Regions from separate parts of the Alsobacter sp. R-9 genome, predicted to be linked through region 1. Evidence: predicted binding sites of a transcription regulator. Region 1 holds the regulator's gene; the other holds the start of a gene.
What was found. The regulator LexA, encoded in region 1, represses DNA repair genes until DNA is damaged. The targets are predictions, from matches to a motif close to TGTTCNNNNTGTGTTCNG.
Positions count from the first base shown of each region.

Region 2: the regulator LexA is predicted to act here: its motif matches at 4,640-4,657, upstream of ACX9GQ_RS05485 (ImuA family protein).

Region 1 is NZ_JBTSWJ010000002.1:577,829-583,373, forward strand. It holds gene trpD (anthranilate phosphoribosyltransferase) at 1-704, shown strand, start outside; gene trpC (indole-3-glycerol phosphate synthase TrpC) at 708-1,523, shown strand; gene moaC (cyclic pyranopterin monophosphate synthase MoaC) at 1,520-2,005, shown strand; gene ACX9GQ_RS05435 (molybdopterin molybdotransferase MoeA) at 2,080-3,291, shown strand; gene lexA (transcriptional repressor LexA) at 3,405-4,109, shown strand; gene ACX9GQ_RS05445 (TetR/AcrR family transcriptional regulator) at 4,145-4,804, opposite strand; gene ACX9GQ_RS05450 (flavin reductase family protein) at 4,794-5,318, opposite strand; gene ACX9GQ_RS05455 (acyl-CoA dehydrogenase family protein) at 5,327-5,545, opposite strand, start outside.
Region 2 is NZ_JBTSWJ010000003.1:357-5,901, reverse strand. It holds gene ACX9GQ_RS05495 (alpha-2-macroglobulin family protein) at 1-2,752, opposite strand, end outside; gene ACX9GQ_RS05490 (peptidoglycan-binding protein) at 2,871-4,307, shown strand; gene ACX9GQ_RS05485 (ImuA family protein) at 4,690-5,541, shown strand; partial or broken gene ACX9GQ_RS05480 (Y-family DNA polymerase) at 5,432-5,545, shown strand, end outside.

The DNA.
Region 1 (5,545 bases):
GCGTGCCGGTTGCCAAGCACGGCAACCGTGCCGCGTCCTCCAAGTCCGGCGCCGCCGACGTGCTGACGGCGCTGGGTGTCAAGGTGGGCCTCGAGCCGCAGAAGGTCACCGATTGCATCGCCGAGGCCGGCGTCGGCTTCATGTTCGCCCCGACGCACCATGCCTCCATGCGCCATGTCGCGCCGGTGCGCATCGAGCTGGGCACCCGCACCATCTTCAACCTGCTCGGCCCGCTGTCGAACCCTGCCGGGGTGAAGCGGCAGTTGCTGGGAGTGTTCTCGGAAAGCTGGCTGGAGCCGCTGGCTCAGACCCTGGGCGCGCTCGGTTCGGAGAAGGTCTGGGTCGTGTATGGCCGCGACGGCCTCGACGAGATCACGACGACGGGCGAGACGGCGGTCGCGGCGCTGGAGAACGGCAAGGTTCGCCGCTTCGTCATCACGCCCGAGGATGCCGGCCTGCAGCGCTCCCAGCCCGAGGACCTGAAGGGCGGCGAAGCCGAGGTCAATGCCGCGGCGCTGCGCAAGGTGCTGGCGGGCGAGAAGACCGCCTACCGCGACATCGCCGTCATCAACGCCGCCGCCGCGCTGGTGGTGGCCGGCAAGGCCGAGACGCTGCGCCATGGTGCCGAGCTCGCCGCGCACGCGGTCGACAGCGGCGCCGCGCAGGGCGTGCTCGACCGGCTCGTCCTCGTCTCCAACAGGTGACGCATGGCGGACATCCTGGCCCGCATCGAAGCCTACAAGCGCGAGGAGATCGCCGCGGCGAAGGCGCGCGTGTCCCAGGCTGAGATCGAGCGCCGCGCGGCCGAAGCACCCCCTCCCCGCGGCTTCGCACGCGCCATCCGGGCGCACCTGGCGGAGGGGCGCCCTGCGCTGATCGCCGAGATCAAGAAGGCAAGCCCGTCCAAGGGCCTGATCCGCGCCGACTTCGACCCGCCGGCGCTCGCGCGCGCCTACGAGGCGGGCGGCGCGTCCTGCCTCTCGGTGCTCACCGACGAGCCGTCGTTCCAGGGCGCGCCCGAATTCCTCGTCGCGGCCCGCGAGGCGACGTCGCTTCCGACGCTGCGCAAGGACTTCCTGTTCGAGCCCTACCAGGTGTTCGAGGCCCGCGCCTGGGGCGCCGACTGCATCCTCGTCATCATGGCGAGCCTGAGCGACGCGGATGCGAAGCTGCTGACGGACACGGCCCACGCCCTCGACATGGACGTGCTGGTCGAGGTGCATGACCGCGCGGAGCTGGAACGCGCTCTGCCGCTGGGCACGCAGCTCGTGGGCATCAACAACCGCAACCTGCGGACCTTCGAGACGTCGCTGGCCGTGAGCGAGGCGCTGGCGCCGCTCATCCCGGCCGACCGGATCATCGTCGGCGAGAGCGGCATCGCGACCCACGCCGACATCGAGCGGTTGTCCCGGCATCGGATCGACACGTTCCTCGTCGGCGAAAGCCTGATGCGGCAGGACGACGTCGCCGCGGCAACACGCGCCCTCCTTTTCGGCGCCGGAGCGGAACGGTCCGTCGCATGAGCCGGCTCACCCACATCGACGCGAGCGGCGCCGCCGCCATGGTCGACGTGTCCGAGAAGGCTGTCACCCATCGCACGGCCGTGGCCGAAGGCGTGGTGGTGATGATGCCGGCGACGCTGGCGCTCATCCGCGAGGGCAACGCCAAGAAGGGCGACGTCCTCGGTGTTGCGCGCATCGCCGGCATCATGGCCTCGAAGCGCACGCACGAGTTGATCCCGCTCTGCCATCCGCTGCTGCTGAGCAAGGTCGCCGTCGAGCTCGAGCCCGACGACACGCTGCCCGGCATCCGTGTGACGGCCACCGTGCGGGTCTCCGGACAGACCGGCGTCGAGATGGAGGCGCTGACGGCCGTCTCCGTCGCCTGCCTGACCATCTACGACATGGTGAAGGCCGCCGACCGCGGCATGCGGATCGAGGGCATCCGCCTGCTGGCGAAGGACGGCGGCAAGTCCGGCTCCTTCCGGGCCGAGGGGCAGCCCTGACACTGGAGCGTCTGGACCGCAGGCGCGGCTCTGCGCATCCTGTCCCGGACACGAGAAGCCTGCCGGATCCTGCCATGTCCCTCCTTTCGGTCGACGACGCCCTGCGGATGGTCCTCGATTTCGCGCGACGGCCGCTGGAGAGCGAGACGGTCCCGATCGGTGCGGCCGCGGGGCGCACGCTGGCCACGCCGCTCGCGGCGCTCAGGACGCAGCCCCCCTTCCCCGCCTCCGCCATGGACGGTTACGCCGTGCGCGCCGCCGACGTGGCGGCCCCCGGCGCCCGTCTTTCTGTGATCGGAACGGCGCCGGCGGGCCACGCTTTCGCCGGCCGGGTCGGCCCCGGCGAGGCGGTCCGGATCTTCACCGGCGCACCCGTTCCCGAGGGAGCCGACACGGTGCTGATCCAGGAGAACGCCGACGCGGAGAACGGCACCATCGTCGCTCGGACGACCGAGCCGGCCGGCCGCTTCGTCCGTCCGGCGGGGCTCGATTTCCGCGCAGGCGAGGAACTGATCCCCGCGGGCCACAGGATGACACCCCGCTCCCAGGCCCTCGCGGCCGCGATGGGTCATGCCACGGTCCCGGTGCGCCGTCGCCCGCGTGTCGCGGTCCTGGCGACGGGCGACGAGCTTGTGCGGCCGGGCGAAGCCATGCGGCCCGACCAGATCGTCGCGTCCAACGTGTATGCGGTCGCCGGCATGGTGGTGGAGGCCGGCGGGGAGCCGATCGACCTCGGCATCGCCACGGACGATTTCGCGTCGCTGGCGGCCGCGATCACCGCTGCAGAGGCGGCGCGCGCCGACGTTCTCGTCACCCTCGGCGGCGCGTCGGTCGGCGACCACGATCTCGTCCAGTCGGCGCTCACACAACGCGGCATGACGCTCGGCTTCTGGCGCATCGCCATGCGGCCGGGCAAGCCGCTGATCTTCGGCCAGCTGGGGACCATGGGCATCCTCGGGCTACCGGGGAACCCGGTCTCCTCGATCGTGTGCGCCCAGCTCTTCCTGCTGCCGCTCCTGCGGGCTCTCGCCGGAGATGCGGATGCCGGGGCGGACCGGTCGGAGGCCGCGATCCTCGGTGCGGACCTGCCGGCGAACGACATGCGCCAGGATTACCTCCGCGCGAGCATCTCGGAAGGTCCGGACGGCCGGCGGGTCGCCACGCCGTTCGGCCGGCAGGACAGTTCCATGCTGCGTCTCCTGGCACAGGCCCAGGCGCTGATCATCCGCCCGCCCCACGCCCCGGCCGCGAAGGCCGGCGAGGCCTGTCGCATCCTGCGCTTCTAGCGAGAGCGCAAGCGCACGATTGCCGAACACAGCGCGAACATGTATGTTTTGTTCGTGGTTTGTTTGCGGCGAGTCGGATGTCGGCTCGACCACCCTAGCGAGGCCGAACGCGGATGCTCACCCGGAAGCAGCATGAACTCCTTCTCCTGATCCACGAGCGGCTGCGCGAGGACGGGGTGCCGCCCTCCTTCGACGAGATGAAGGAGGCGCTCGACCTCAAGTCCAAGTCAGGGATCCACCGGCTCATCATGGCTCTCGAGGAGCGCGGGTTCATCCGGCGACTGCCGAACCGCGCGCGAGCGATCGAGGTGGTCAAGCTTCCCGAGCAGTCGGTGCCGAACGGGGTTCCGCGCGGACGTTTCCAGCCGAGCGTGATCGAGGGGAATCTCGGCAAGATCAGGCCGAAGGTCACCGCATCACATGGGGAGGCCGACTCCCCCGTCTCCATTCCCGTCATGGGCCGCATCGCGGCCGGCACGCCGATCTCGGCCATCCAGTCCCGGAGCCACACGATCGCGATGCCGCCGGACATGCTCGGCACCGGCGACCATTTCGCCCTCGAGGTGCGCGGTGATTCGATGGTCGAGGCTGGCATCCTCGACGGCGACACCGTGGTGATCCGCCGCCAGGACAGCGCGGACACGGGCGACATCGTCGTCGCCCTGATCGACGACGAGGAGGCGACCCTCAAGCGCCTGCGCCGCCGCGGCTCCTCGATTGCGCTGGAAGCGGCCAATCCGGCCTACGAGACGCGGGTCCTCGGGCCTGACCGCGTGCGCATCCAGGGCAAGCTGGTCAGCCTTCTGCGCCGGTACTGACTCGGGGCGATGCCGGGCGTTCGCCGAGACCGCGGTCAGTCGGCAGCAAACTGCCGTCGCGCACCGGCGAGGAATGTGTCCACGGCCTCCGAAACCAGTTGGGCCGTGGGGACGTGCGGGGTTTGTCCGAACACATGGACCCGCACGCCGGAATAGAAGATGCCGCCGTGCAGCAGCCAGACATGCTCGAGTTCCGACGCGGTCGGCGGACGGTCGGGTCGGCCGAGGTCGCTGCGCGTCTCCCGGGCGATCGGCCCGAGGAGGCGCTCCTCGACCTGGCCGATGTAGCGCCGGTTGAGGTCGATCCCCGCGAGGCCGGCGAGGAGGTAGATCCTGATCCAGTCGCGGGAAAAGATCGTGGCCGTATAGGCCTCGTAGAACGCCACGAGGCGCTGGCGCAGCGCCACGGATCGGTCGCTGATCATGTCCTCCCAGCCGGGGTCCCAGCGTCGCAGGTACACATGCTCGTAGACCTCGCGGACGAGGTCGTCCTTGCTGGGAAAGTACCGGTAGAGCAGCGGCTGCGTGACGCCGATGGCGGCGGCAAGTTCGCGCGTTCCGGTGCCGAATCCGTGCTCGGCAAACACCACCGCCGCCCTTGCCACGATGTCGGCGCGCCGCCGTTCGGCGGACATCCGTCGCGGACGTGCGCCCGAACCGACGTTCGTCGACGCGGGCGCGAGGTCAGCCGGCATCGGCGAACGTTCCGAACCGTCCCTTCACGAAGAGCAGCGGCTCGACGTCCCGCTTTGCATAGCGCTCGACCTCTCCCATGAAGATGATGTGATCACCGCCGTAGTAGCGGTAGGCGTTGCGGCACTCGAACGTCGCCGCGACAGCGTCCAGCACGGGGGCGCCGCCGAGGCCGTCAGACCACGGCACCCCCTCGAACTTGTCGACCCCGGAGCGGGCGAACACGCCGGCAAGCTCCTGCTGGTCTTCGGCAAGCACGTTGACCGCGAAGTGGCTGGCCTCCTGGAACACCTTCAGGCTCGGCGAGTGGATGAGCAGGCTCCACAGCACGAGGGGCGGATTGAGGGACACCGACGCGAAGGAGTTGCAGGTGAGGCCGGCAATGCGACCGTCGGCCCCCCTCGCCGTGACGATGGTCACCCCCGTCCCGTAGTGCCCGAGGGCACGCCGGAAGTCGCGCGGGTCGAAGGACGGCGCGGGCGGCACGGCGGCAGGCGCCGAAGCGGATGCTGACATGGCTCGCCTCAGAGGGTCGGGTTTTCGGACGGCAGGCCGAGGGCGACCCGGCCATAGTTGGCGCCCGCGGCGTCGAAGCTGAAGGCGATGTGCGCGTTGACCGCATGCGCGTCGCGGAACTGCCGCTGCAACGCGCCCTTCATCGACAGGCCGCCGGCGCCGGCCGCGCCGAACACCAGGTCCACGGCTTCCGTGCAGAGATTGACGCTGAAGGCGCCGTCCCGGCG
Region 2 (5,545 bases), on a different contig from region 1:
CCTGCATCGTGTCGCCGGCGGCGTAGGCCGCCTTGTCGAGCGACACTTCCAGCAGGTCGGGCGTCTGGGCCGTGGCGTCGCCGCTCCAGCCGACCGTGTAGGCGACGCTGGTGGCGTCCCCGTCGCTGCCGCCGGTGACGTCGAGCCGGTAGCTGCCGATCTCGGCCGCGACCTCGATGCGCCCCGGCGCGGCGGCGGCCGCGTCGAGCGTGCCGTCGGCGACGCGTCGGGTGGAGGTGACCGGCTCGAACGACCAGCGGCCGTCCTGCTGGAACCACTGGTAGCGCTTCTCCACGCGGTTCAGCGTCCAGCGCAGGCCGCGCTTGGCGAGCCGCGCGCCGTCCGGGGCGACGTAGAGCACGTCGAAGCGGGCAGGCGTCCCCTCGCCGATGTCGTCGCCGAAGAGCCGCTTCACCGCGACCACCGGCCCGCGGGGGCGGATCGGGATCGTGACGGTACGCTGCACGGCGCGGCCGCCGGGCTCGCCGACGCGCAACGCGATCTTCGCCTCCAGCGGCCGGGGCGCCACCACCTCCGGCAGCGGCACGCTCACCGTGGCGCGACCCTTCGCGTCGGTCGTCACCGGGTCCTCGAGGCTGCCGGACGCAGGCTCGAAGCTCTCGTCGGCGAGGCCGACCGCGTAGCCCTCGAGCCCCGGCAGGCCCGGGCCCTCGGCCGGCTGCACCACGAACTCGCCGGTGACGTCGAGGTTGGAGCCCGGGGCCCCGTAGAGGAAGTTCGCCAGCACGTCGATGTCGGCCGGCTCGCCGGGCCCAAGAGTCTTCTGCTTCGGCGTCAGCTCCACCGACAGGCGCTCGGGGACGTAGTCCTCGACGAGGAAGCTCGTCTCGCCGATCGAGGGGCCCTTCGGGTCGGCGTAGGCGACGACGCGCCACGTGCCGTGGGCCGCGCCGGCGAGCAGCGGCAGCGCGAAGGCGCGCCCGCCCTGGCCCTGGTCCTGCACCACCGTGCGCTTGTACTCGACGCCGTCGGGGCGCCGGGCGACGAGGGTGAGCGGCAGGCCGGGCACGGCCACGCCGGCGGGGTCGCGCAGCAGCGCCGTGACGTAGACCGTCTCGCCCGTGCGGTAGACGCCGCGCTCGGCGTAGAGGAAGGCATCGAGCCCGCGCGGGGCGACGCGGCCCTTCACGCCGCGGTCGGTGAGGTCGAAGGCCGCCTGCCCGAGGTCGAGGAAGCCGTAGTCGCCGCCGGCGTCGCTGGCGACGACGAGGCTCGGCGCCATTCCGGCCGTGCCGCGCGCCAGCCCCGGGTCGAAGGCGACGTGACCGGTGGCGTCGGTCGGTCGGGTCGCGAGGATCTCGTTGTTGCGGGCGATGAGCCGGATCTCGACGTTCGCCATCGGCTGCGCCGAGGCGAGCGAGCGGACGAAGACGTGCACGCCGTCGTCGCCGACGAAGGCCGTGAGGCCGAGGTCGGACACCACGAACCACTGCGTGGCGCGGGTGCGCCAGTCGTCGGGGTCGTAGTCGTCGCCGGTGGTGGCCGAGGCGGAGGCAGACGGCGGCGTACCGTCGTTCGGCTTCGCCGTCATCACGTAGACGCCCGGCTGCAGCCTGCCCACCGCCTCCGTGACCGGGAAGGCGGTCACGACGTCGCGGTTGAGCTCGGAGCGGGTGTCCATGGTCCCGGTCCAGACCTTGACGCCCTTCTCGTTGCCGATCTGGCGGGCGCGGTAGGCCTCGAGCTGGCCGAGGAAGTCGTCGGAGCGCAGCGTCGGCAGCAGGTTGCGGTCCCCGATGCGGCTGATCTCGACGTCGACCCGGGCCGTATTGACCGAGACGAGCGGGATGCCCTCCTGCCCGACGCGCGGCAGCACGTAGTTGCGGCCGGTGAAACGCACGCTCGGCGAGCGGTCGCGGACGTAGATCTCGTAGTCGGCGTTCTTCAGCAGCGCCTCGCCGACGGAGGACGGCAGGCCCTGGCGCAGCACGATGGCGTAGCGCTCGCCGTGCTTCAGCCCGTCGACGCACAGCTGCTGCTCCTCGGCCGCGATGGCGGCGTTGGACGATCCCGCGACGGCGATGAAGGGCGCGAAGTCCACCTTGCCGCGCGCCAGCGGGTCGGAGAACTGGAAGCAGACGCGCGGCGAGGCGCTGTCCGAGTCCACCTTGTAGTCGGTGATGCGGAAGCCGTGCTGCTCGCGCATTGCCTGGTAGACGGACCGCAGGGCCGCGTCGTCGGCGAGCGCGAGGCTCTGGCGGTAGGCGTCGAGCGCCGGGCGCCAGATCTGGCGGGCGGCGAAGCTGTCGCCCAGCAAGGCGAGGGCGGCGGCCTCGTCGGCCCGCGCGGTGGCGCGCTGGTAGGCGGCGTAGGCGGCCACGGCGGCGCGCTGCTGCAGCTGCCACCGCTCGCTGCCGTTGGCCGGCGCCGCGGCGAAGGCGACGCGGGCGAAGGCCAGCCAGTTGGCCGGGTCGCGCGCATCGGCGGCGACGGCGGCGGCGAGGATGGCGAGACCCCGCTTCGCATCCCGGTTCGCGGCGGCGGTGCCTTCGGCGCGCAGCTGCGCGGCCGGACGGCCGGCGAGCGCCGCCGGGGCTTCCTTGCGCAGCTGTTCCTCCAGCCGCACCCCCTCGGAGGCAAGATCGTCGCGCACGAAGGCCTTCTGTGCCTGGGCCTGCGCCGCCGACGGCGGGGCGAGGCCAAGGGAGCCCAGCGGGCCGAAGGGGCCGGCCAGCAACAGGCCGGCCGCCAGGAGGAGGGTGGCGGAGAGGGTGCGGGTGAGCGCGCGCATCGTCGATGGGTCCGGACCGGGATGCGGAAGCGTAACACCGGAAGCGGCGTGTGCAATGACACTCGACCCCTGCGTGCGCTTCTGCGACAGTCCCGGCCATGCTCGACGGGGGCTGCCCATGAGGCGACGGCGGAATTCAGGTCCCGGCCATGGCGGATGCCTCGCCGTGGCGCTGGCGGTGGCGGTGGCGGTGGCGGGCATCACGGAGGCAGGCCCCGCGGCCGCGCAGCAGCCCACGGCGCAGGCGGCGCCCGTCGACCCCCTGTTCGCGGAGGCGCAGAAGACCTTCGAGGCCCTGCCGGAGGCCGACCGGCGCGCCGTTCAGGACGACCTGATCTGGACCGGCGACTTCACCGGGGCCGCCACGGGCGGCTTCGGCCCCCTCACCTTCCGCGCCATCGTCGCGCTGCAGAAGCGGTCCGGGTTGAAGCCGGACGGCATCCTGCAGCCGAAGGACCGCGCCGCGCTCGCCCAGACGGCGGCGAAGGCGCGCGATGCCGTGCGCTTCACGAAACTGCTCGACGGCCGCTCCGGCGCCCGGATCGGCGTGCCGCAGAAGCTCCTCGACCGCACCCGCCAGTCGCCCGACGGCACCGTCTTCGCCTCCGCCGACGGCACCGTGACGCTGGAGCTGACGGCGCCGAAGGCCGAGCTGCAGCCGCTCTACGACCTCCTGCGGGCCGACGGCCCGAAGCGGAAGGTCACCTACAAGGTGCTGCGCCCGGACTGGTTCGTCGTGTCCGGAGAGGGCGACGGGCGGCGCTTCTACACCCGCGTCGCCCAGACGCCCGCCGGCCTGCGCGGCTACACGCTGAGCTACCCCGTGGCGCGCGCCGCCGAGTTCGACCGCATCTCGATCGCCGTCGCCAACAGCTTCGAGCCCGTGCCCGGCGCCGCCGTGGCCACGGCGCCCGCGACGCCCGGCCCGTCCCCGGGGCAGCCTGCGGCGCAGGCACCGGGCCAGGCCCCGGCCACGGCTTCGGGGCCGCTGCTGCTGTCGGGCTTCGTGACCGGTCCCGGGCAGGTGGTGACGGTCGCCGCCGTCGAGGCCTGCCCCTCGCCGCTCGCCGGACGCCAGCCGGCGAAGATCCTCTCCGTGGACAAGGCGGCCGGCCTCGCGGTGCTCGACGTGCCCGGTCTCGCGGTCCCGGCGGGCGCGGTGCGGGAAGGGCGCCCGGCGGACGGCGAGCCGCTTGTCGTGCTGGCGCAGGCGGCCTTCGGGCGCGACGTGCAGCTCGCCGTCGTGCCCGCCGAGGCGCGCATGCCGGAGAGCGGGAAGGCCCGCGTGTTCGCGCCGCTGCAGCGCGGCGCGGCCGGCGCCGCCGTCTTCGACCGCTCCGGCGCCCTCGTCGGCCTCGTCGCCTCGCTGGCCGTCGAACCCCGCCTCGTCGCCGGCGTGATGCCGCAGGCGAGCTGGCCGCTGGTGCCCGCCGCGACCGCGCTGGCGGCCGGCAAGGCGCAGGCCTCGGCCGGGTCTCCTCCGGCGCAACCGCTGACCGCCGGCGCCATCGCCGCTGCCCAGCGCGGCCGCGTCGTCGCGGTGGAGTGCCGCTGAGGGGGGAAGGACCGGGCGCGGCCGCCCCTCATCCGGTCCCACGGGCGCGGGCTGTTGCCCGCTCCCGCATCCTTCGGAGCACGAGCCGGGCAAGCCCGGCGCGTGCGGGCCACCTTCTCCCCGTGCGACGGGGAGAAGGGAACGGTGCCGGCGCGGGAGCTGGAGAGGCGCAAGGTGAGGCGCGGTCGATGGGCGCCCCTTCGCCCCGCTTGCGGGGAGAAGGTGCCCCGAAGGGGCGGATGAGGGGCCGGTGTCCGGTTCTGACATCCCCTCTGCCGATCGTTCGATTCGACGGCGCGGTTGACTCGGTCGGCGTCGTCTGGAATCCGTATTGGAACAAAACAGGAACTCTTCCATTGACGGGCGTCGAGACCGTGGAGCCATGAGCGCGACCGCGAACCCTTTGCTGTTGCCTGCGCTGCGCGAGCGCGTCGCCGCCATCGGGGCGGACGGCCGCGCGCGGGCGCTGGCAGGGCCGGAGCGGGACCTCGCCGTCCCCCTCGGCCATGCGGCGGCCGACCGCATGCTCGGCGGCGGCCTGCGCCGGGGAGCCGTGCACGAGGTGCGGCCGGCGGCGGCGGGCGACGGCGCCGCGGCAACGGGCTTCGCGCTCGCCTGCGCCGCCCGGCTCACCCGCGCCGGCGGCACGCCGCGGCCGTGGCTGTGGGTCCGCCAGGACCTCGCCGGACGCGAGACGGGCGAGCCCTACGGCCCCGGCCTCGCCGCCTACGGGCTCGATCCCGGCGGACTCGTGCTCGTCGCCGTCGCCGACGCGCGCGACGTGCTGCGCGCCGCCGAGGAGGGACTGCGCTGCCGCGCGCTGGGCCTCGTGCTGGCCGAGCCCTGGGGCGATCCGAAGGCGCTCGACCTCACCGCCGCGCGGCGTCTCGCGCTGGCGGCCGAGGCCTCCGGCGTGCCGGCCCTGATGCTGCGCACCGGCGCCCATGCCGGGCCGCCGGGCGCCGCGACGCGCTGGTGCGTGGCGGCGGCGCCGAGCCTGCCGCTGCCTTCCCTCGGCCGCCTGCCGGGCGTCGGCCGCCCGGCCTTCGCCGTCACGCTCGAACGCCTGCGCCAGCCGGGAACGGTCGGCGAGGGTGGCTCCTGGACCATGGAGTGGGATCCCGATGAGCACCTCCTGCGAGACCCCGTCGTCGCGCCTGCTCGCGCTCGTCCTGCCGCGCCTGCCGACCGACCGGCTGCACCGGCTGAGGGCGACTGGCGCCGCGCCGGCTGACCCG